Regions from separate parts of the Celeribacter sp. ULVN23_4 genome, predicted to be linked through region 3. Evidence: riboswitches for the same ligand, from Rfam matches in the RefSeq annotation. Region 3 holds a riboswitch; each other region holds the start of a gene.
The links. Region 3 has a riboswitch for cobalamin ahead of ACYBHZ_RS02890 (energy-coupling factor ABC transporter permease). Riboswitches for the same ligand answer to the same signal wherever they lie in the genome.

Region 1 (7,877 bases), 350 kb from region 3:
ACGGCACTTGGGCGTCGCAGTCAGAGGTCATCAAAGGGTTCGCTGATTTCTCGCTGCCCGATATGGTTCTGCGCGAAGAGAGCTTGGCCGAAGATCTGGCGCATCTCGGCGCTGCAATCGGCAAGGTGTCTCCGCTGATCTCCGAGGAGCCGGAGGACACGCCGTTTACCCTTGCCGACATCTACGACGGGACAGTCGAAGAGGCCGTGCGCGGCGCGTATCAGCGCGATTACATGATGTTTGGGTTCAAGCCCTGGGGCTGAGACGGTCTGAGGGGCTGATCAGGCGGCTTTGATGGCCGGACCTTCGGTCAGAATGGCGTGCAGCGTTGCCGGATCGTTGTTGGACCGCAGCTTGGCGCAAATATCGCTGTCGCGCATGGTGCGGGACACGAGAGCCAGTGCCTTGAGGTGATCGACGCCGGATTCCGCCGGGGCGAACAGGGCAAAGACCAGATCGACGGGCTGACGATCCACCGCGTCAAAATCCATCGGGCTTTCCAAACGCATAAAGGCACCGACAACGCGGTCCAGACCTTCAATGCGTGCATGGGGAAGCGCGACGCCATGGCCCACACCAGTTGGGCCAAGGCTTTCGCGGGCTTGCAGCGCATCAATCGTGTCATTTTCCGACAGACCGTATGCGCCTGCGGCGATCTCTCCGAGATCCTGGAACAGACGTTTTTTGCTCGTCATTTTGCCCACAACCTTTACAGACTGCGGCGCCAAGATCTTCGAGATATCCATACGAAACTACCCGCCCCGACCCGTCGAGGCGGGCCGGTTTCATTATTTCACGTTGTCAGGGTCAACCCAGCCGATGTTGCCATCAGCACGACGGTAAACCACGTTGACGCCGTCTTTGCCTTCTTTGTGGAACACAAGAACGGGGGCCCCGGCAAGCTCCATCTGCATCACCGCTTCGCCAACCGTCAGAGTCGGAATTTTGGTTTCCATCTCTGCGATGATCATCGGTTGCAGGGTTTCGGGTTCCTGGTCGTCTTCGTATTCCGACGCGGCGAGGATATACTGGGAAGCGCCGAAAAGTTCAACAGGCTCGCTGCGTTCCTTGTGGTGATCTTTCAGGCGGCGTTTGTAACGACGCAGCTGTTTGTCCATTTTCTCTGCGCACGCATCGAAAGCACCATAGATTTCATGTGCCTTTGCGCTGGCTTGTGCGTTCAGCCCGGAGGACAGGTGCACCACGGACTCGCAAACATATTCCGCCCCAGATTTGGAAAACACGACGTTCGCGTCGGTCGGGCGTTGCCCGTATTTATCCAGCACCGCGCCAAGCTCGGTTTTCACATGCGTCTGAAGCGATTCACCGATGTCGATTTGTTTTCCGCTGATTTGGTACCGCATAGATACCTCCTTCTTAGTTCGATCTGCACTTCGACGCCAAATCGGGCGTCCCTGCGAGATCCTGGGTTTTTGTTGAAAGCGGGAATCCAATGCATGCGACGGGAAGGGAACCCAGACAATGTGTCCCGGTGTTTTCTGGCGCCCAGTGGCCCTGTCGTGCCATGGCGCAGGCTGTCATTCTCACGTCACGCATTGGATAATTATAAGGCGTCAGAAATGGGGGAAATGTCAATGGAAACCCGTCTTCAGATGCGGAAATTGTCGCCCAGATAAACCCGGCGGACGGTTTCATCTGCGACGATATCTTCCTTGGTCCCGGACATCAGGACATGGCCGTCGTGAAGAATATAGGCGCGGTCAATAATTCCCAATGTTTCCTGTACGTTATGGTCCGTGATCAGGACGCCGATGCCACGGGTCTTAAGGTCAGACACCAGTCCGCGAATTTCTGCCACTGCAATGGGATCGACCCCTGCGAACGGCTCGTCGAGCAGGACGTAGGACGGATCAGACGCCAGACAGCGCGCGATTTCGACTCGGCGCCGCTCGCCACCCGAAAGAGACAGGGCCGGCGCGCGCCGCAGATGAGCGATGGAGAACTCAGAGAGCAGGTCTTCAAGCTTTTCGCGGCGCAGCAGCGGATCGCTTTCGGAGACTTCGAGGATGGCGAGAATGTTGTCCTCGACACAGAGGCCGCGGAACACCGAGGCCTCCTGCGGGAGATAGCCGATGCCAAGCTTGGCGCGGCGATACATCGGCAAAAGTGTGATGTCGCGGCCATCCACCGTCACCTCACCGCCCTCGGGCATGACGAGCCCTGCGATGGAGTAGAAACAGGTGGTCTTGCCGGAGCCGTTCGGCCCCAAAAGCGCAACCACCTCCCCTCGATGCAGGTCGAGGGAGATGTCACGGATCACGGTCCGTTTGCGGTAGCCTTTGCGCAGGTTGCGGACTTTCAGCCCGGAGGTGTCGCTCATTGATCCTTCCCGGATTGCAGGATGGTTTTGACCCGTCCGTCCATACGGCCCGTCCCGGTGTTCAGGTCGATCACCATCCGGTTGCCGGACAATACAGAGTTTTCCTGCGTCAAAATCACATTGCCCGTCAGGGTGACGGTGCCTGATTCGAGGTCATATTCCGCATTCTGCGCTTCGGCCGCTTCGCCCGCATTGGTGATCGTGACGCCGCCAGAGGCCAAAAGCTTGGCGATGTCGCTGCTTTCCGTTGCGTAGATCACTTCGACGGTGCTGGCCGCGAGCCGCATCGGCCCCTGTCCGATCACCACATCGCCGGTGAAGAGCGCCTTGCCGGTGTTCTGATCGACGCTCAGTTGGTCGGAGGTGATCTCGACCGGAAGCGAGCTGTCGTGTTTGAGGCCGCCAAAGGCGATTTCAGCGCCCTGCGCCAGCGCGGGCAGGCTTGAAACGGAAAGCGCCAGAGACAAAGCGCAGCGGATCGAAAGGGACCGGATGGTGGGCACGTGTAATTCCTCGAAAATCAGGGCTGATATATCAGCTTCACCCCGTTCTTGAAAACCAGAAGGTAGGCATCGGTCTCCGGATCTTGTGAAATTTCCATCGAACCGGCTGTTAAATCACCTGCGGGCCCTTCCGCCTCGACGGTTCCAGGGCTTTCGATCTTGGACACATCCAAAAGCGTGGCGATCCGCTCGGACGTAATCGTGTAGCCCGTGGAGGTCACGATCTCCACATCGCCGGACAGTTCGGCGATCTTGGTCGGGCCGTCGATCACGCCGTCATTGGCTTTCATCGTGACCGTTCCATTGCCGGGGATCCTGAGCGCGCCGTGAATGACGGTCGAATTGACCACGTCCGGCGTGGACAGGTCCGGGCGGACGGCGTCAGCGGAAATTTCAAGCTCGGACCCGTCGCGTGTCACCGTCGCAAAGGACGGTTTATCGACACGCTGTTCGCGGGCGAGCGTTTCCAAATCCACATCCGCATAGGGGATCGATACGCCGATCTCCTTGCCGCGGGCAAACAGGAACAGCGTCGCCAAGACCGCCAGACTTGCCAGCGGCAGGGCGATCTTCGCGAAGGCCACGAATTTGGAATAGGGGTTGTCGTACCGCGCCATAAGGACGTCTTACACGACACCGGCGCGAAGACAGTCCTGAATTTTCAGAATCCCGCAAGGACGCCCGTCATCGGCAGTTTCCCGCACAAAGAGGCAGGTGATCGCACGCTCATCCATCCGCGCAACGGCCTTTTCGGCCAGAGCGTCGGCGGTGATGGTCATCGGCCCTTTGGTCATGATCTCACCGGCGGTCTTGTCCAGAAGCCCGTCGATATGGCGACGCAGGTCACCGTCGGTGATGATCCCGGTCAGCTGGCCGTCCGCTTCCACGACACCCACCACGCCGAAGCCCTTTTCGGAGATGACGGACAGGGCGTCGCGCATCGGGGTGTCGGCGCGCACCAAAGGCATGTCGGTGTGCATCAGCGCCCGCACTTTCGTGAGACGTGCGCCAAGCTTGCCGCCCGGATGCAGAACGCGGAAATTATCGGCGGTGAACGCGTGATGTTCCATCAACGCAATCGCGATGGCATCGCCAAGCGCCAGCGTCATCGTGGTCGAGGTGGTCGGCACGATCCCGTGCCCGCAGGCCTCAGCCGCTTTCGGCAGAACGAGCGCGACATCACAGGCCCGGATCAGCGAGCTGTCGGGTTTCGAAGCAACGCCGATCATCGGGATTTTAAAGCGCCGGGTGTAGGCGATCACATCGGCAAGCTCCGGCGTTTCCCCGGAGTTCGACAGGACGAGACACACATCGCCGTCGCCGATCATGCCGAGATCGCCGTGGCTGGCCTCAGCCGGATGAACGAAATGCGCGGGGGTGCCGGTGGAGGCCAGGGTCGCCGCGATCTTGCGCGCGATATGGCCGGATTTTCCCATGCCGGTGACGATGGTGCGGCCCTTGGCGGCGAGGATCGTCTCAACGGCTGCGGTAAATTCCGCGCCGAGGCTCTCAGCGAGCAGGCCGAGCGCATCTGCCTCCTGCCGGATCACACGGCGGGCGGTCTCAAGAAAAGGGACGGGCTGTGTCATGTCGCTCGGCTCCGGTCAGTGAGAGAAAATGTCGATCTCGGGCCAGCCCTCAAGATCGAGCTTGGCACGGGTCGGCAGGAAGTCGAAACAGGATTGCGCGATTTCCATACGGCCTTCGCGTTCCAGCATGGTGTTCAGCTTGTCGCGCAGTTGATGCAGATACAAAACGTCGGAGGCGGCGTAATCGAGCTGCGCATTGGTCAGGTCTTCCGCGCCCCAATCGCTCATTTGCTGATACTTGGAAATGTCGACTTTCAACAGTTGGTCCAAGAGGTTCTTGAGCCCGTGACGGTCGGTGAAAGTGCGCACGAGTTTCGAGGCGATCTTGGTGCAATAGACCGGTTCGGCGAGCGTGCCGAAGGTGTGATACATCGCGGCGATGTCGAAGCGGCCGAAATGGAAGAGTTTGAGCACATTCGGATCGGCGAGCATTTTGCACAGGTTCGGCGCTTCGGTCTGGCCGCGCGCGACCTGCACCAGATGCGCATTGCCGTCGCCGCCGGACATCTGGACGAGGCACAGCCGGTCGCGGTGCGGATTGAGCCCCATGGTCTCGCAATCAATGGCGACAACTGGCCCGAGGTCGAGATCGTCCGGAAGGTCGTTTTTATACAGAAAATTCGCCATGGCTCTGACCCTTTGTTCTGAAATCCGACGCTGTGTCGGTGTTGGGTCTGTGCATAAGGCTTCCGTTGGTCTGGGGCAAGGGAGCGTCGCTGCTCTGGGCCTGCGTAGGGCGGGGTGCTTTTATCGTCGAAACGCGGTGTGACGAAATATGTGTCTGAGGGTGGGGATGCTAAATCTAGTGGCGCGCGCAAAACGCCGGAGAAGGCGCAAAATGGGCCTTAAAGGGCGCCCTTTGGGGCGAAATGCGCCTCAATTCGGCTTTTCCGGCGCGTTGGGCGGTTTTTGGTCTTCTGATCAAAATATGCTATTTGTGGTGTGGATAAAAATTTTTCCTACTGTATCTGGTGTATTCCAGATTGACACCATGAGCTCACGGCTGCAAATGTGGGGACATTCTGGTGCTGGCCGTTGAGTCGGTTGGCGAACAGGGAAGACGGTTGAAATCCGCACTGCCCCCGCAACTGTAAGCGGCAAATCGATGTCCAAAATCCACTGGCTTTTGCCGGGAAGGTGGGCGGAGGTGTTTGAGCTGCAAGTCAGGATATCTGCCAGAATGAAGAATGACCACGAACGGAGGGTTCGCGGGCGTGTGAAGCGGCGTGTCGCCGTGCTCGCGTCCAGAACTCACATTAAAAACGAGCTTGAGGACAGAGAGATGAGCATCACCGTTTATTCCAAACCCGCCTGTGTGCAATGTACGGCTACCACCCGCGCGCTCGACGCGAAGGGCGTGGATTACGATGTGATCGACCTGACCCAAGACGATGACGCCATGACCCATGTGACCGGTCTCGGCTATCGTCAGGCCCCCGTCGTTGTCGCGGGTGAGGACCACTGGTCCGGTTTCCGTCCTGACATGATCGCACGTCTGGTCTGAGCCGATGGGGAATCCGATGCCGGCGGCGCCACGTCCGCATTGCATTCCGGATGTCGTCTACTATTCCTCCACATCGGAGAACACGGTGCGTTTCGTGGATCGGCTCGGGCTTCCCGCCAAACGCATTCCGATCTCTCCGAAGGAGTCAGGGCCGGTGATCGACCGGCCTTTTGTTCTGATCTGTCCGACTTACGCAGATGGTGAGGGGCGTGGCGCGGTTCCCAAACAGGTCATTCGCCTGTTGAACGATCCCGAAGTTCGCGCGCTTCTCAAAGGCGTCATCGGCAGCGGAAACAGAAATTTCGGCACTTTGTTTGCCAGTTCGGGCGATGTGATCGCCCGCAAATGCAATGTCCCGCTGCTCTACAAGTTCGAGTTGGCGGGATTCGACACTGATATTGCCCGGGTTCGCGCCGGGTTGGAGAAAATGGGCCAGAAACTGGGCCTCACACACACGGGGGATGCGCCATGCTCGACGATGGCCTGAACGGAACGACGGACTATCACGCGCTCAACGCCATGCTCAATCTCTACGACGAGAAGGGGCATATCCGCTTTGAGGCCGACCGCATGGCCGCGCGGCAATATTTCCTGCAGCATGTGAACCAGAACACGGTGTTCTTTCACTCGCTCGACGAGAAACTCGGCTATCTGGTCGATGAAGGCTATTACGAGGCCGAAGTTCTCGATCAGTATTCCAAGAACTTCATGCGCAAGATCTGGGACGAGGCCTATGCCAAGAAGTTCCGTTTCCCGACCTTCCTCGGTGCGTTCAAATATTACACCTCCTACACGCTGAAAACGCGTGACGGGCAGCGCTTTCTCGAACGCTATGAAGACCGTGTCGTGATGACTGCTCTGGCACTTGCGCGCGGCGACGAAGCGCTTGCGATGGCCTTCATGGACGAAATGCTGTCGGGCCGGTTCCAACCCGCAACGCCGACCTTCCTGAACGCTGGCAAGAAATCCCGTGGTGAGTTGATCTCCTGCTTCCTCCTGCGTCTCGAAGACAACATGGAAAGCATCGGTCGCGGCATCAACTCTGCGCTGCAACTGTCGAAACGCGGTGGCGGGGTGGCTCTGCTCCTGACCAACATCCGCGAACACGGCGCGCCGATCAAAGGCATCGAGAACCAGTCCTCCGGTGTGATCCCGGTGATGAAGCTTCTCGAAGACAGCTTCTCCTACGCCAACCAGCTTGGGGCACGTCAGGGCGCGGGTGCGGTTTACCTGAACGCGCACCACCCGGACATCCTGCGTTTCCTCGACACGAAACGCGAGAACGCCGACGAGAAAATCCGCATCAAGACCCTGTCTCTGGGCGTCGTGATCCCGGACGTGACCTTTGAGCTCGCCAAGAAAAACGCAGATATGTACCTGTTCTCGCCGCATGACGTCGAGAAAGTCTATGGCGTGCCGTTCTCTGAAATCTCGGTCACCGAGAAATACGAAGAGATGGTGGACGACAAACGTATCCGCAAGAAAAAGATCAACGCCCGTGCGTTCTTCCAGACGCTCGCGGAGATTCAATTCGAATCCGGTTATCCCTACATCATGTTCGAAGACACGGTGAATCGGATGAACCCGATCGAGGGTCGGATCAACATGTCGAACCTGTGCTCGGAAATCCTTCAGGTGAACGAAGCCTCCGAGTTCAACGACGACCTGAGCTATTCGCATCTCGGCACCGATATCTCCTGTAACCTCGGCTCGCTCAACATTGCGAAAACGATGGACGGCAAAGACCTTGGCCAGACGGTCGGCACGGCTGTGCGCGCCCTGACCGCTGTGTCCGAAATGTCGGCGATTGACTCTGTGCCGTCGATCCGTCGCGGCAATGACGAAAGCCACGCCATCGGCCTCGGCCAGATGAACCTGCACGGCTTTTTGGCCCGCGAGCACATCCATTACGGTTCCCCGGAAGGCGTCGAATTCACCTC
Region 2 (7,877 bases), on a different contig from region 3:
AGACCTCTTCGGCCTGACCGTGATTGACGGGATAGGCCTGTGCCTCTTCGACCATCACGGAGGCGCTCGGGTCGCGGGCGTAGTCTGTGATCGAGAGCAGTTGTCCGGGCGCTGCGATCATCATGGCGAGCTGATCGGTGCAGAGGTTGATCGAGACGACGCGTTTGGGGGCGGTCTCGGACGGTGGCTTCGACAGTGACTTCGACGGTGGCTCGGACAGATTGTCGGCAAAGGCCGTCGCCCCCGTGAAGACAAGGGCGGCGGCGAAGCTTATGAGCGCAGAAGGGCGCACTTAGAAGGACGCTTTGACGCCGATATAGGCGGAGCGACCCGGCGTGTTGTAGCCTGAGATGGTTTCGTAATCCTCGTCGGTCAGGTTGTCTGCGCGCAGGTAGAGTTGAACCTTGTCGGTCAGGTCATAGGACAGGCTTGCGTGGAACAACGTGTAGTCATCCAGATCGAAGAGCGTCGAGGTGGAGGTGTCGATGTCCTTGAGGTCTGAGACGAATTGCACTTCGAAGGCACCGGAAAGGCGGTCCGTCAGAGTGGTATCAAGGCCGATGGAGGCGTCATGACGCGGAACCCGTGCCGCGCGCTGGTTGCTATGTTCGGCATCGGTATAGGTATAGTTACCGTAGAGTGCGAACCGTTCCGACAGACCATAGCGCCCGGAAAGCTCAAGACCTTTGGACGTGGTGGTTCCGCCGATCTGCTCGTAAGCATAGGTGCTGTAGTTGTAGTCAATTTTGTCGTCGATTTCCGTGTAGAACAGCGTTGCTTTTGCGAAATCATCGCCCAAGAAGCGGCGCTCAACACTCAATTCAGCGCTGCGGCTGGTTTCTTCGGTGAAGTCGGGGTTGCCATAGTCACTGTAGCGTTCATAGAGCGAGGGGGCGCGGAAACCAGTGCCCAGAACCCCACGTATGATCCAATCGGGTGTGACTTCCCATGCGGCAGCAAGGCGTCCCGAAAGGTGATCGCTGAGTTTGGAATGGTCGTCATAGCGCAATGCGGCGGAAATGTTCAGCCCAGAGGTCGGCTCGATCAAAATCTCTCCTTTCACGGCGGCATTGCGGTCTTTGTTTATGGTGTTGCCCCACGCGCTGAGAACCTTGAATTTTTCTTCGGTATATTCGGCACCAAAAGTGAATGTCGTAATGGCGGAAATGTCGGCGGAGCCGAGGTATGTGAATTCCTTGCGGCGGCTGATGTAGTCGATTGCCGCCCCGCCTGACAGGTTGGTCCGGTCGGCGTGGAACATTGAAGCGCCAATTTCATGCGTCACGAGATCGCCATGGATTTGAGCGTAGGCCCGCAGACCTTTTTCCTCGCGGCTTGCGGTCGCGTAGGTATCAAAGGAGACATCATAGTCCAGATCAGACGTGCGATAGAGACCGCTTAGCCCAAACGTTACAGTGTCACTGACGTCTTGCTCCAGGCCAAAGGTCAGAGTGGTTTCCTCGAACCCGTCATCTTCGGTGTTGTTGGACTGTGCAGAGAAACCATCGGTTTTGAAGTGAGAAAGTGTGAAAGCCAGAGAGCCGGTGTCACTTTCGATTTTGTTGGAGACACCTGCGGAGTAGGTGCCGTAGCTGCCGGCCTCAACGGTCGTGCTCAGTCCGGGCTCGCCTGAGAGTGTGTCGATGCTGACCAATCCGGCAATAGCTTCGGAGCCGTAGAGCGCGGATTGCGAGCCTTTGAGTACCTCAATCGAGGAGATGCCGTAGGAAAGTAGCCCGCCGAAATCATATTGTGCTTGAGGGCCTGCCACATCTGTCACGTCAATACCGTTGATCCGTACTCCGATGTAATTGGAGGAGAGGCCACGAATGCGTAATGTGGTGCTGGCTCCGACACCGCCGTTGCGGCTCATCGAGACGCCGGGCAGAGTAGAGAGTACATCAGAAACCGATTGCGCGGCGTCGCCCGTCTCATCGATGCCCAAAGTCTCCACCGTCGCGCCCGTGTCGCTTTTGGCGACGGGCGTCAGGCTTCCGGAGACGACGATTTCGTCCAGAGTGTATATCTCGCCCGCGTCTTGGGCGAGGGCGGCAAGTGGTAGGGTTAATGCGGCAGAGGCCAGCAATGAAAAGCGCAGGCTGGTAAGGGCGTGCATGGAGTATCCTCCTGAAAAGAAGCGCGCGGCTTCCCGTGATCCGTTTGGGCCTGTGGAGGAATGCTCCGCAGACAGTGAGTGCGTCACCGCTGCGGATGTGCCGCTTCCATGGCACGCCCCGCGCCCGGAAAAGGGTGATCATCCAAGCAGGTCTCCTGGCTCACGGATCTCGGCGACAGCCAGCCTTCCCGGGGAAATCCCAGTGGCTCTGGTTGGCCTCGCTCACCGCTCACAGTTGCGGGGGCAGCCACGGCTTCGGGCGTTAGGGCCCGTTCCATGTTCCCTTTTATCCGGGTGTTATGCCGGAACTTGAATGGGTGCAGAAAAGCGATATGGCCGAAGAAGTCAAGATTCTCCGGCCAATCGCGTCATTATATATGGCTTCACGTCGCGGAAGGGCGCGTGGCGGCGGGTTTGCTCAGCGCTTGTTTTTCATCGCATCAAGCAGAGCCGCGCCGAGGGCACCTTGGCCACCGCTTTGGGGTCCACCTTGGCCCTTGCCTTGGTTGTGCGCGCCGCGCCCTTTCGGACCGCCGGGGTTGGGGCCACGGGGCTTGCCGCCGTAATTGCCTTTGCCGCCGTTGCCAGCTGGGTTGCCACGCGACTGTTGGGGTTTGCGATCTTCGGACGCGCCGCCGTCCTTGCGCATCGAAAGCCCGATGCGTTTGCGGGGAATATCCACCTCGGTGACGCGCACAGAAACGATGTCTCCAGCTTTCACCACCTCATGCGGGTCTTTGACGAAACGGTCGGCGAGCTGGCTGACGTGGACCAGCCCGTCTTGGTGCACGCCGATGTCGACGAACGCGCCGAAGGCGGCGACGTTGGTGACGGTGCCTTCAAGCCGCATGCCGGGTTTCAGGTCTTTGATGTCTTCGACGCCATCGGTGAAGGTCGCGGTTTTAAACTCGGGACGCGGGTCGCGGCCGGGTTTTTCCAGCTCTGTGAAAATGTCGCGCACGGTGGGTAGCCCGAAGTCCGTGGTGACGAATTGCTCGGCGCGCAGGCCCTTGAGCGCGGCGGGGCTGCCCATGATATCGCGGATGTCGCGGCCACAGGCTTTGACGATCTCGCGGGCGACGTCATAGGCCTCCGGGTGCACGGAGGAGGCGTCGAGCGGCTCGTCGCCCTCGCGGATGCGCAGGAAACCCGCGCATTGTTCAAAGGCTTTCGGGCCGAGGCCGGAAACTTTGAGCAGGGATTTTCGCGAGGGGAAAGCGCCGTGGATGTCGCGGTGGATGACGATGCTTTGGGCGAGTGACGGGCCGAGCCCCGCGACTTGGGCCAAGAGCGGCGCAGAGGCCATGTTCAGGTCCACGCCGACGGCGTTCACCGCGTCTTCGACCACGGCTTCGAGCGCTTGTGACAGGCGGCGCTGGTCGACGTCGTGCTGATACTGGCCGACGCCGATGCTTTCGGGTGTGATCTTCACCAATTCCGCGAGCGGGTCTTGCAGACGTCGGGCGATGGAGACCGCGCCTCGAAGCGACACGTCGAGATCGGGGAATTCCGTGGCGGCAAGCTCAGATGCGGAATAGACCGACGCGCCCGCTTCCGAGACCACGACTTTGGTCGGGGCTTTGACGGAGGGCGGCAGGAGTTTGAGCGTTTCGCCCACGAGTTTCTCGGTTTCCCGGCTGGCGGTGCCGTTGCCGATGGCGATCAGATCGACGCCGTGACGGGTCACTAGATCGATGATTTTCGCCTCTGCCCCGCGCACATCCATTTTCGGCTGGAACGGATAGAGCGTTGCGGTTTCCAAGAGCTTGCCGGTGGCATCGACCACGGCGGCTTTGACGCCTGTGCGGATACCCGGATCGAGGCCGAGCGTGGCTTTCGCGCCCGCCGGAGCGGCGAGCAAAAGGTCTTTGAGGTTGCGCGAGAACACGGTGATCGCGTCCTCATGGGCACGCTGGCGCAACTCGCCCAGCAGGTCGATGTGCAGCGAGATCGCAAATTTGACCCGCCAAGCCCAACGCGCCACGGTGCGCAGCCACAGATCGCCGGGCTGCTCCGATGCGGTGCCCAGATAAGACGCGACCATGGCGATGGCGCGTGCCGCGCCGTCTTCCGGCTCGGGCGCGATGTCCATCGTGACGATCTCTTCCTTGGCGGCGCGCAGGATGGCAAGCGCGCGGTGGGAGGCGATGTCAGCCCATTTCTCGGAATGGTCGAAATAGTCGGAAAACTTCGCGCCTTCTTGTTCCTTGCCCGCGATGACCTTCGCGGTGACAAGCGCCTCGCGCCGCATGAAATCGCGCAGCTTGCCGAGAAGCTCTGCACTTTCTGAGAGCTCTTCGGTGGCGATGTCACGCGCGCCGTTGAGCGCGTCTTTGACGGTGGGGACGGCCTCAGAGATGAAGCCTTCGGCCAGTTTTTCGGGATCGGCGGAGCGGTCCGATTTGATCGCGTCCAACAAAGGCTCCAAGCCGTTTTCGCGGGCGATCATCGCCTTGGTCCGGCGTTTGGGCTTGTAGGGCAGGTAGATGTCTTCGAGCGTTGATTTGCTCTCCGCGCCTGCGATGGCTCGTTTGAGCTCGTCGGTCAGCTTGCCCTGATCCTCAATGGATTTGAGGATGGTCACCCGGCGGGCTTCAAGCTCGCGCAGGTAGGAGAGGCGGTCATTGAGAAGACGCAACTGCGTGTCATCGAGGCCCCCCGTGACCTCTTTACGATAGCGCGCGATGAAGGGGACGGTCGCGCCCTCGTCCAAAAGCCCGATCGCGGCGGAGACCTGTGTCTGCGAGGCGGCGATGTCGGTGGCGATGGTGCGGGCAATACGCGCGGATGTTTGCGGATCGGTGGGCGTGCTCAACTGTGGTCCTCCTGTCGGGACGTCTGTCTTAGCGGTCCTGATCGGCCGCGCCAAGAGGAGACGTGGCCTGTTTGGGGGTGATATGATATGCCTATCAAAAGAAGCGCTTTTGATCGGAACCTCCCTATGCTGAGCAAGCTCGAAATGTTCATCGCCGTCGCCAAAGAGGGCCATTTCGGGCGGGCCGCGATCTCGCTTGGCATCACGCAACCCAGCCTTTCGGCGGGAATCAAGCAGCTCGAAGATCAGTTGGGCGTGCAGCTCATTTTTCGCGGTTCGCGCTTCGGCGGATTGACGCCGGAGGGGCAAAGGGCCTTGGTCTGGGCGCGCAAGATTGTCGCCGACAGCCGCCAGCTTCGCGATGAAATGCGGGCGACGAAACATGGCCTGTCCGGGCAGTTGCGGATTGCGGCGATCCCGACGGCGCTCACTTGGGCCGCGCGGCTTTCGACCGTGTTCATGACGGCGCATCCGAATGTGCGCCTGACGATCCTGTCGAAACCTTCGTCGCAAATCCTGACCATGCTGGACGATCTCGATGCGGACGCGGGGCTGACGTATCTCGACAATGAACCTCTTGGTCGCGTGAGTGCCGTGCCGCTCTATGAAGAGCGTTACATGGTGGTGAGCGCTGAGGGGGGCGTCTTTTCCGGGCGCAAATCGGTCGATTGGAGCGATCTCGACGGGGTGCCGATCTGCCTTTTGTCGCCGGAAATGCAGAACCGACGGATCATCGACCGTAACCTGAGCGCATCTGGTGTGGTGCCGGAGGTGGGCGTCGAATCGAATTCGACGGTGGTGTTGATCGCGCATGTGGAGAGCGGTGGCTGGATCACAGTCCTGCCCGAAGGCGTGGCGCGGTTTCTCACTGAGGGTAAGGCGCTCGATCTTATTCCACTCTCTGGTGGGGAGGTCGGGCACCGCGTGGGGCTCATCGCGCCACACCGTGATCCGAATACGCCGGTTTTGGCGGCGCTGTTGGCCGAGGCGCGACGGATTTCAGATCTAGTTTGATAGTTTTTCTCTATCATTTAACGATTTAACGATATTGATTTAACGATGTCGCGCGTGGTCACATGGTCAAAATGTATACGGTCGTATTCCATGAGGTCAGCCATGTCGCCAGCCCACGCTCTCGCTCTGTCTGCAGATGACGGGACCATTGCAGAAATTATCTCTGCACATGTCTCACACGAAGGTCCGCTTTTGCCGATCCTGCACGCGTTGCAGGATGCGTTCGGTGTGATCCCGGCGGCGGCCCATGCGCCGATTTGCAAGGCGCTTTCGATCACCTCAGCCGAATTAAAGGGCGTGATCTCGTTCTACCATGATTTCCGGGAAAAACCGGCAGGCAAGCATGTGCTGAAAATCTGCCGCGCTGAGGCCTGCCAGTCGATGGGTGGGGTCGCTTTGGCCGAACGGCTTTTGGACAAACTCGGCCTTGAGTGGCATGGCACCACGCCGGATGGGAAGCTGACGGTGGAGCCGGTCTATTGCCTTGGCCTTTGTGCTTGCGCGCCCGCCGCGATGGTGGATGACAAGCTGATCGCGCGGGCCGATGAGGCGCGGGTGGAGAAGGCTTTGGCGGCCACGAAAATTGGGGTGTCGGCATGAAAATTTACGTTCCGATGGATTCGGCGGCCAAGGCGCTGGGCGCTGACGACGTGGCTGCGACGCTGGCGCAAGAGATTGCTGCGCGCGGTCTGGATGCAGAGATCATCCGCAACGGCACGCGTGGGATGATCTGGCTGGAACCGCTGGTCGAGATCGAGACGGATGGCGAACGCCTGGCCTATGGGCCGGTGTCCGAGGACGATGTCGCGGCGCTTCTGGATGGCGAGGTCGAGACACTGGGCAAGGTCGAGGACATTCCGTTCTTTGCGCGTCAGACCCGGCTGACCTTTGCGCGCTGTGGCCTGACCGATCCGCTGTCTCTTGCGGATTATGAGGCGCACGGCGGACTCGCAGGTCTCAAGCGTGCGATTGGCATGTCGCAAGACGATATCATCGACGAGGTGAAACTCTCCGGCCTGCGCGGTCGCGGTGGGGCGGGGTTCCCGACCGGGATCAAATGGGACACGGTGCGGCTCGCCCGTGCGCCGCAGAAATATATCGTCTGCAACGCCGATGAAGGCGACAGTGGTACATTCGCCGACCGGATGATTATGGAGGGCGACCCCTTTACCCTGATCGAAGGCATGACGATCGCAGGCCTCGGCTGTGGGGCGACGAAGGGTTACATCTACACCCGCTCCGAATATCCGGATGCCGTGGCCGTGATGCGCCGGGCGATTGAGATTGCGCGCGGTGCGGGCGTGCTGGGGGCTGATGTGCTGGGCTGTGGTCGTGCCTTTGACATGGAAGTCCGTGTTGGCGCGGGGGCCTATGTTTGCGGCGAGGAAACGTCCTTGCTCAATTCGCTCGAAGGCAAACGCGGGGTGGTCCGTGCCAAACCGCCGCTTCCGGCGCTTGAGGGCTTTCTGGGCCGTCCGACCGTGGTGAACAACGTGATCTCTCTGGCGACCGTGCCGGCGATTTTCGCCAAGGGCGCGGAGCATTACGCCAATTTTGGCCTTGGTCGCTCGAAAGGCACCATGCCGATCCAGATCGCGGGGAACGTCAAACAAGGCGGGCTGTTCGAGACCGCTTTTGGTATGCCGCTCGGCACGTTGGTCAACGAGATCGCGGGCGGCACCGCCTCCGGGCGTCCGGTTAAGGCCGTGCAGGTTGGTGGGCCTCTGGGCGCCTATCTGCACCCGGATCAGTTCGACACGCCCTTTGGCTACGAAGAGTTCGACGGGCAAAAGGCACTGATTGGCCATGCCGGAATCGTGGTGTTCGACGACAGCGCGGATATGCTGTCGATGGCGCGGTTCGCGATGGAATTCTGCGCGGTCGAAAGCTGTGGCAAATGTACGCCCTGTCGCATCGGGGCGGTGCGGGGCG
Region 3 (7,877 bases):
CTGTCGCGCAGGCGTTTGAGGCGGTTCACATCCACCTCAATCTCGGCATGGGCCGGAATTTTCTCCGGATCGACATCCAGCTCTTCCAACAGCTTCGCCGGGGTCGTTTCCAACTCTTCCCGGATGCGCTCGATCGCCGCTTCGACAGTCTCTTTTGCGGCATCCCGGCGGGCCTCAGCGGCGGCGCGGGTTTCGCGGGCCTCGGAGGCCAAACGCTCCGCCTCACGCTCCGCATGCACCGCTTCGCGCAAGCTTTCCTCCGCAACAGCGAGCGCGTCAGAAGCGCGTTTGCGGCGATGCTCGGCATCCTCGATTTGCGCCATCAGGGCTTCGCGTTTTTCCGCGATCTCCTCGGGCTGAGCGGCCGCCTCGTAAAGCTCTTCCTCGGTCGCTTCCTTGCGATCCTGCAATTCCGCAACGCGCCTGCCCGCCGTATCAAGGCGGTGCCGCCAGCCGGACAGCTCCTTGGTCACCTCTTGCGACCGGCGGGTCCGCGCCTCGCCTTCGCGGCGGATTTCATCATGGGACGAGCGCTTGGTCATCATGGTGATCCGCGCGGCCTCGACGGCGAGTTTCACCTCTTCGATATCCGAACGTGCTGCGTCGAGATCGGGCAGGTCTTTCACCGCCTTCTCCGCCTCGCGCAGACGTTGGTCGGCTCCGCGCGCCTCTTCCTCATGGCGGGCCACGGCGAGACCGAGATTCTCGACCTTGCCTTCCGCCAACGTCTTTTCATTTTCCACCCGCGACAGGGTCCGTGCGGCCTCCGACATGGCGCGGTCTGCATCGCGGCGCGCTTCGCGAGCCAGACGGTCGGCTTCGGTCAGGCGGGCGAGGTCGGCCTTCAGATGTTCGTGGGCCTGCGCTGCACCGTCCGCCTTGGCTTCCGCCGCGACGAGTTCCTGCTTCAGGTCTTCAAGCCGGTTGAGTTGTTGCAACCGCAGCGCGGCCGCCGAAGGCGCATCCTCGGCCCCGGCGCGATAGCCGTCCCAACGCCAGAGATCGCCCTCAACAGAGACCAGCCGCTGACCGGGTTCGAGATCGGCTTGCAACCGCGCGCCATCCTCGGCACGGACAAGACCGATCTGCGCCAGACGACGCGACAGAACCGGCGGCGCGGTGACATAGCCCTCAAGCGGCTCAACACCGTTGGGCAAATCTTGATCATCCGGGTATTCCGGCAAAGTGACCCAGCCAGAAGCCTGATAGCTCTCAATCGCAGGCTGTCTCAAATCATCAGAAAGCGCCGCACCGAGCGCTTTTTCATATCCTGATTTGACTTTCACCAAATCCAAAAGCTGTTTGCCGCCGATCTGATCGCGGTCGAGCATTTTAGCCAGAGCCGACACTTCGGCCTTGAGCGCACCGACCTCGCCCTCGGCCTCTGAGCGCGCCGCACGGGCCAGCGCCTCACGCGATTGCGCTTCTGTTCGAGCCTCGTCGGCCTCGATCAGCATCGCCTCGGCTTCTTCGGTGCGCGCGACAGCTTCTTCCTGCTGCGCTTCCGCCTCTTCCAGCGCCTCGGAAGAATGCGCCAGCGTTTCGCGCGCCGCGTCCACAGCCCCACGAGCCCGGTCGGCCTCGCCACGGGCGCGGTCCAGCGTCTTGCGGTTGTCCTCGACCAAACGGTTGGCAGATTGGTGCCGCGCCGCGAGACGAGCAACATCTTCGGTCATTTGCGACAGGGCCGTTTCGCGATCGGCCAAAATTTGGCTCGCCTCGGATGCTTCCGCAGCCGCTTCCAAGAGCTTCGGCTCATGACCGTCTGCGGCTTTGATAAGTTCCTTCTGCTCCCATTCCAGACGCGAAATGGTCTCTCCCGCATCCTTGTTGAGCTGTTCCTCGCGGGCCATGTCGGCGACCAGTTGATCGATCCTACGCGACAGGGTTTCAATCATCTCGCGCGCGCGGCGTTCCTCGTCGGACAGCTGATCGCGGGACACAGTCAAACGCTGCAACACAGCCGCCGCGATGGCTTCTTCCTCGCGCAGCGGCGGCAGCGCCTCTTCAAAGCTTTCGCGCTGTTTTGCGGCATCGCGGGCGAGGCGCTCTGCTTCCGAGGCCTGCGTCAACCGGGTGCGCAAAATGTCTTCGGCCTCAGACCGGGCCAAATCGGCATCGCGCCAGCGGCGGTAATGCAGAAGGCCTTCGGCATGGCGCAGCTCGGTCCCGATCTCGCGATAGCGCGCGGCCTGACGTGCCTGACGCGCAAGCGAGGCGAGTTGGCTGGCGAGCTGCTCGATTACATCATCAACGCGGGCAAGGTTGGTTTCCGCCCCCTTGAGTTTCAGCTCAGCCTCATGGCGTCGCTGATACAGGCCTGAAATCCCAGCGGCCTCTTCCAAGATGCGCCGCCGCGCCTTCGGCTTGGCGTTGATCAGCTCGGAGATTTGCCCCTGGCGCACCAGAGCCGGGGAATGCGCCCCCGTCGAGGCATCGGCAAAGAGCATCGAGACGTCGCGGGCCCGGACATCTTTCGCGTTCACCTTATAGGCAGAACCGGCATCGCGCGTGATCCGGCGGATGATCTCGACCGAGTCGCTGTCGTTGAACCCGGCGGGCGCGAGGCGCTCCGAGTTGTCGATCATCAGGCACACTTCGGCAAAGTTGCGCGCTGGACGGGTCGAGGCCCCGGCAAAAATCACGTCTTCCATTCCCGCGCCGCGCATCGCCTTGGGGCGGTTTTCGCCCATCACCCAACGCAGCGCTTCCAGCAGGTTCGATTTGCCGCAACCGTTCGGTCCCACAACGCCCGTCAGCCCATCCGCGATCACGAGATCGGTGGGGTCTACAAAGCTTTTGAAGCCGTTGAGACGCAGACGGGTGAAATGCAAGAAGGGCCTCTCTGTGATTCCTTTTGGATAAAAACTGTTCGGGAGGCTGCGCGCCGAGTCAACGGGGTAGCCGCGAGATATGGAGAAAACGGCATAGTTATCCACAAAATATTGCACATCGTTAGGATTTCGCCGAATTTCCCTTCGAACAAGCCGTGTCAAATCGCTTGACCCCGCCATGCTGCAACCGCCAAATAGACGCGTCATGGTTCCCCGAGACAGGTACAAAAGCCTTCGGGGAGAAATGGGAATGTGGTGCGTGTGATCCACCCCGGAACACAAAGCCACAGCCGCCCCCGCGACTGTAAGCGGTGAGTGCCCGTCGGCATACCACTGAGGGAAACCTTGGGAAGGTGACGAGAGCGCTTCGACCCGCGAGCCAGGAGACCAGCCCTGACCACATAACTCAACCCGCCGACGGGGATGTCGGCAATGGAGGATCATTCGATGCATATCGAACCCGGTATTGTCACCGGTGCGAAGATCGCACTGTCTTATGCCACCGCTGCTGGCGCTGGTCTTTACACACTCAAAGAAAGCATTGGCGCATTGCGCGAGACGGGCGCGGGATCGTTCCTAGCGCGGACCATCATCTCGACCGCCGCCGTTTTCGTCTTTTTTCAGGTTCTGCCGCATTACCCCGTGGGCGTTTCAGAGGTGCACCTGATCCTCGGCTCAACCTTGTTCCTGCTCTTCGGAGCCGCGCCCGCCGCGCTGGGTCTGGCACTCGGACTATTGGCGCAGGGCGTGTTGTTCGCACCCTTCGACCTGCCGCAATACGGCATGAACGTCACCACGCTTTTGGTGCCCCTGTTCGGGATTAAAGTGGTCGCGGGTCGCATCATCGCGCCGGACACGGCCTATGCCGATGTGTCCTACAAACAAGCCTTGGCACTATCGACGACCTATCAAGCGGGGATCGTGCTCTGGGTCGCATTCTGGGCCTTTTACGGGCAGGGCATTTCCGCCGAGAGCCTTGCCGCCGTCGGCATGTTTGGCGGCGCCTATATGACCGTCATCCTGCTTGAGCCGCTGGTCGATCTGGCTGTTCTGGCGGGGGCGAAAGCGATCAAAGGGCTCGGCAAAACCGGTCTCGTATCCACGCGCACGCTGTCGGCCTGAGCCGGTGCCGGGGCTTCGGTCCCGGCGAATTCTTTAAAGGATACTGATATGGCAGCGAAAATTCCTGCAACGGTCGTGACCGGTTTTCTCGGCGCGGGCAAAACGACCCTGATCCGGCATATGCTCTCGCATGCGGAGGGCAAACGGATCGCGTTGATCATCAACGAGTTTGGCGATCTTGGCGTCGATGGCGACATCCTCAAGGGCTGCGGCGATGCGACCTGTTCGGATGATGATGTGATGGAGCTGTCGAACGGCTGCATCTGCTGTACCGTCGCCGATGAATTCATCCCGACAATGAAAAAGCTTCTGGAGCGCGAGGACAAGCCGGATCACATCGTGATCGAAACCTCGGGGCTGGCTTTGCCACAACCTTTGGTCCGCGCCTTCAACTGGCCGGAGATATCGACGCAAGTCACCGTCGACGGCGTCGTGACCGTGGTCGATGGCAAGGCAGTGGAAGAAGGCCGCTTCGCCCATAACATCGCCGCCGTGGATGCGCAGCGCAAGCTGGACGAGAACCTCGACCACGAGGCGCCACTCTCAGAATTGTTCGAGGACCAGATCGCCTGCGCCGACATGATCGTGGTGAACAAGGCCGATCTTCTGGGGCTTTATGAGGCGGAAGCGCTGGTGCGCAAGCTCAAGGCTGAGGCCCGTCCGGGCGTGCATGTGCTGCGCGCGACGAATGGGGCATTGCCGGTAGATGTCTTGCTTGGTCAGGGGATCGGGGCCGAGGGCGATCTTGAGGCGCGCGGTGAGGTACATCACCACCATCACGACGACGATCATGATCATGACGACAATGATCACCACCATGACCATCACGAACACGGCCACGACGAGTTCGAAAGCTTCGTGGTGATCCGCCCGGAAATCAACGATCCGAAAGCCTTTTCCGAAACACTCGCCGATGTGATCCGTGAACACGACATTCTGCGACTAAAGGGATTTGTCGCGGTGAAGGGCAAGCCGATGCGTTTGGCGGTGCAGGCCGTCGGCCCGCGCGTCGACAGCTATTTCGATCAGCCCTTCGGAACCGCCCCGCGCCTGTCGCAGCTTGTTGTCATCGGCGAGGCCGGATTGGATCGCGCTGCGATCGAAGCCGCGCTGAAAGCGTGAAGGCCGTCACTCGGCCTTCTTCTTCTCCGCAGCGGCCTTCATCCGGGCAAGCAATTCGGCTTTGGGGGCCAGTTTGCCCTTCGGCTGCTGACGCTTGTGTTCACCATGTTTCGGCGCGCCGGAAACTTTCTTCGGCCCGCCCATTTTCGAATAATCCATCTCAGACCTCATTTGGGGTTTGTCGAGCAATGCCCTGAAACGTCGGGCGTGACAAGGAGAAGCGATGCATCTGCTCGCCGCCACCCCCGGTTCCATTGATGACGGCAGCGAGGCCGTCGACCTTGGCCAGACACCGGCCGATCTCGTGGTGATCTCGGCTGCGGACACAGAATTGGCGCTTTTGTCGGAAGCGCGGGCGGCCATGACGAAGGCGCCGTCTCTCCGTCTCGCCTCGCTTCTGCATCTGCGCCACCCGATGTCCGTGGACCTGCATCTCGACACCTGCGCCACCAAATCCCGCATGGTGATCGCCCGTGTGCTGGGCGGCACCGGGTATTGGAAATATGGCCTCGAACAATATGCCGCGCGGCTGCATGAGGCGGGCGTTCCTTTCGTGGCGCTTCCGGGCGACGACAAACCGGACGCAGAACTCGCCGCGCTTTCGACGGTCTCGACGGAAGATTACCACCGTCTCTGGTCCTATCTGACCGAGGGCGGGGCTGAGAATGCTGTGGCCTTCCTGTCCTACGCCCGCGCCATGCTCGATGGTGGCGAGGCACCCGCGCCCGCGAAACCGTTGTTGCGGGCGGGCGTGTATTGGCCGGGCAAAGGCGGTGTGGATATTGATCAGCTCTCGGCAAACTGGATTGAGGGCGCACCCATCGTTCCCTTGGTATTCTACCGGGCTTTGGTCCAAGGCACGGGGCTTGGTCCGATCAACGGACTGATCACAGCCCTTCAAGCGCGGAGCCTCAATTCACTGCCCGTCTTTGTCGCCTCGCTGAAAGACCCCGTGTCGGCGGCGACCTTGGAACGACTGTTCCAAGACGCACCGCCTGACGTCATCCTCAACTGCACCGCTTTTGCCGTCGGCACGCCAGAAAGCGGCGGGACGGAAACGCCTCTGACCAACGCAGCCGCCAATGGCGCGCCGGTGTTTCAGGTCGTGCTGGCAGGCTCCTCGCATGACGCATGGGAGGCGGGGACCAGCGGGCTGTCTGCACGGGACATCGCGATGAACGTCGCCTTGCCGGAAGTGGACGGTCGGGTGATGACCCGCGCGGTGTCGTTCAAGGGCGAAGCCTATCGCGACGCCGCCACGGAATGCACCATTGCCACCTATCGCGCCGAAGAAAGTCGCATCGCCTTTGTCGCGGAACTCGCCGCCAATTGGGCGGACCTGCGCCGCTCCCCGTGCGATGCGCGCAAGGTCGCGCTGGTGTTGGCGAATTATCCGAACAAGGACGGACGGCTCGCGAACGGGGTCGGGCTCGACACACCCGCAGCGACGGTGAGCGTATTGCATCGTTTGTCCGATGAGGGTTACCGGATCGACAGCCCCCCGGAGGACAGCGACGATCTGATGCAACAGATCATGTCCGGTCCGACCAACTGGCTCACCGACCGCGCGGCGCGAAACGGTGGCGTGCGGCTGTCGCTTGCCGCGTACAGGGAGCACTACGCCGCCCTGCCCGAACCGGTCCGCACGCAAATTGAGGACCGATGGGGCAAGCCCGAAGACGACCCTTTCGCCACCGAGGATGGTTTTGCCCTCTCGGTCCTGACCTTCGGAAATGCGGCTGTCGGCGTACAACCCGCGCGTGGCTATAATATCGACCCGACGGAGACCTATCACTCCCCGGACCTCGTCCCGCCGCACAACTACCTCGCTTTCTATTTCTACCTACGCCACAGCTTTGGTGCACAGGCGGTGGTGCATATGGGGAAGCACGGCAATATGGAATGGCTGCCGGGCAAGGCGGTGGCGCTGTCTGAGACCTGTCTGCCCGAAGCCGTGTTCGGCCCAACGCCAAATCTCTATCCGTTCATCGTCAACGATCCGGGCGAAGGCACACAAGCCAAGCGCCGGGCGCAGGCCGTGATTATTGACCATCTGACGCCGCCACTGACGCGTGCGGAGACCTATGGTCCGCTCCGTGATCTGGAAGCCTTGGTGGACGAATATTTCGAAGCCGCCGGGGTCGATCCGCGCCGGATCAAAACGCTGCGGCGAGAGATTTTGAGCCTGAGTTCCATGTCAGGGCTGGACCATGATGTCGGGATGAGTGGAACAGATGAAGACGGCGATCTGGCGAAGCTCGACGCCTATCTCTGCGAACTCAAGGAAGCGCAAATTCGCGACGGCTTGCACATCTTTGGAACCGCGCCAGAAGGACGGTTGGCCCGTGATCTCGCGCTGGCCTTGGCGCGTGTCCCGCGCGGAGATGGCAAAGGACGCAATGCCTCCTTCATTCGCGCAATTGCGCTGGATTTGGGTCTAAATTTCGACCCGCTCGATTGCGATATGGCGCAGAGATTTGATCAGTTCCGCCCCGAATGTCTGGCCGAAATCACCGCACAGAAATGGCGGACCTATGGTGACACTGTCGAGCGGCTGGAACTGTATTCCGCTCAGCTTCTGGACGAGGGCATGAAAGCCCCCGGCCCCGCCTCGCAAGCCGTGCTCGACACGTTGCGCGAGGAAATTTTGCCCACGGTTCAAGCCAGCGGCCCCGCCGAAATGCATGCGCTTCTGACCGGGCTAGATGGACGTTTCGTCCCGCCCGGCCCCTCCGGCGCCCCCACGCGCGGGCGGCTGGATGTGCTGCCCACAGGCAAGAATTTCTATTCCGTCGATGC

Region 1: another riboswitch for cobalamin. It lies ahead of nrdH (glutaredoxin-like protein NrdH); the one in region 3 lies ahead of ACYBHZ_RS02890 (energy-coupling factor ABC transporter permease).
Region 2: another riboswitch for cobalamin. It lies ahead of ACYBHZ_RS09745 (TonB-dependent receptor plug domain-containing protein); the one in region 3 lies ahead of ACYBHZ_RS02890 (energy-coupling factor ABC transporter permease).

Annotation. Positions count from the first base shown of each region.
Region 1 covers NZ_JBTVYO010000001.1:926,060-933,936, forward strand. The annotation lists gene ACYBHZ_RS04555 (nodulation protein NodH) at 1-263, shown strand, start outside; gene ACYBHZ_RS04560 (PTS sugar transporter subunit IIA) at 282-746, opposite strand; gene hpf (ribosome hibernation-promoting factor, HPF/YfiA family) at 789-1,364, opposite strand; gene lptB (LPS export ABC transporter ATP-binding protein) at 1,610-2,341, opposite strand; gene lptA (lipopolysaccharide transport periplasmic protein LptA) at 2,338-2,844, opposite strand; gene lptC (LPS export ABC transporter periplasmic protein LptC) at 2,862-3,461, opposite strand; gene ACYBHZ_RS04585 (KpsF/GutQ family sugar-phosphate isomerase) at 3,471-4,433, opposite strand; gene ACYBHZ_RS04590 (ribonuclease D) at 4,449-5,060, opposite strand; cobalamin riboswitch at 5,440-5,627, shown strand; gene nrdH (glutaredoxin-like protein NrdH) at 5,716-5,937, shown strand; gene nrdI (class Ib ribonucleoside-diphosphate reductase assembly flavoprotein NrdI) at 5,954-6,424, shown strand; gene nrdE (class 1b ribonucleoside-diphosphate reductase subunit alpha) at 6,406-7,877, shown strand, end outside.
Region 2 covers NZ_JBTVYO010000003.1:187,464-195,340, forward strand. The annotation lists gene ACYBHZ_RS09740 (ABC transporter substrate-binding protein) at 1-292, opposite strand, end outside; gene ACYBHZ_RS09745 (TonB-dependent receptor plug domain-containing protein) at 293-2,116, opposite strand; cobalamin riboswitch at 2,245-2,444, opposite strand; gene ACYBHZ_RS09750 (Tex family protein) at 2,535-4,931, opposite strand; gene ACYBHZ_RS09755 (LysR family transcriptional regulator) at 5,058-5,945, shown strand; gene ACYBHZ_RS09760 (formate dehydrogenase subunit gamma) at 6,048-6,545, shown strand; gene ACYBHZ_RS09765 (formate dehydrogenase beta subunit) at 6,542-7,877, shown strand, end outside.
Region 3 covers NZ_JBTVYO010000001.1:572,036-579,912, forward strand. The annotation lists gene smc (chromosome segregation protein SMC) at 1-2,834, opposite strand, end outside; cobalamin riboswitch at 3,024-3,244, shown strand; gene ACYBHZ_RS02890 (energy-coupling factor ABC transporter permease) at 3,282-3,956, shown strand; gene cobW (cobalamin biosynthesis protein CobW) at 4,005-5,078, shown strand; gene ACYBHZ_RS02900 (hypothetical protein) at 5,085-5,237, opposite strand; gene cobN (cobaltochelatase subunit CobN) at 5,302-7,877, shown strand, end outside.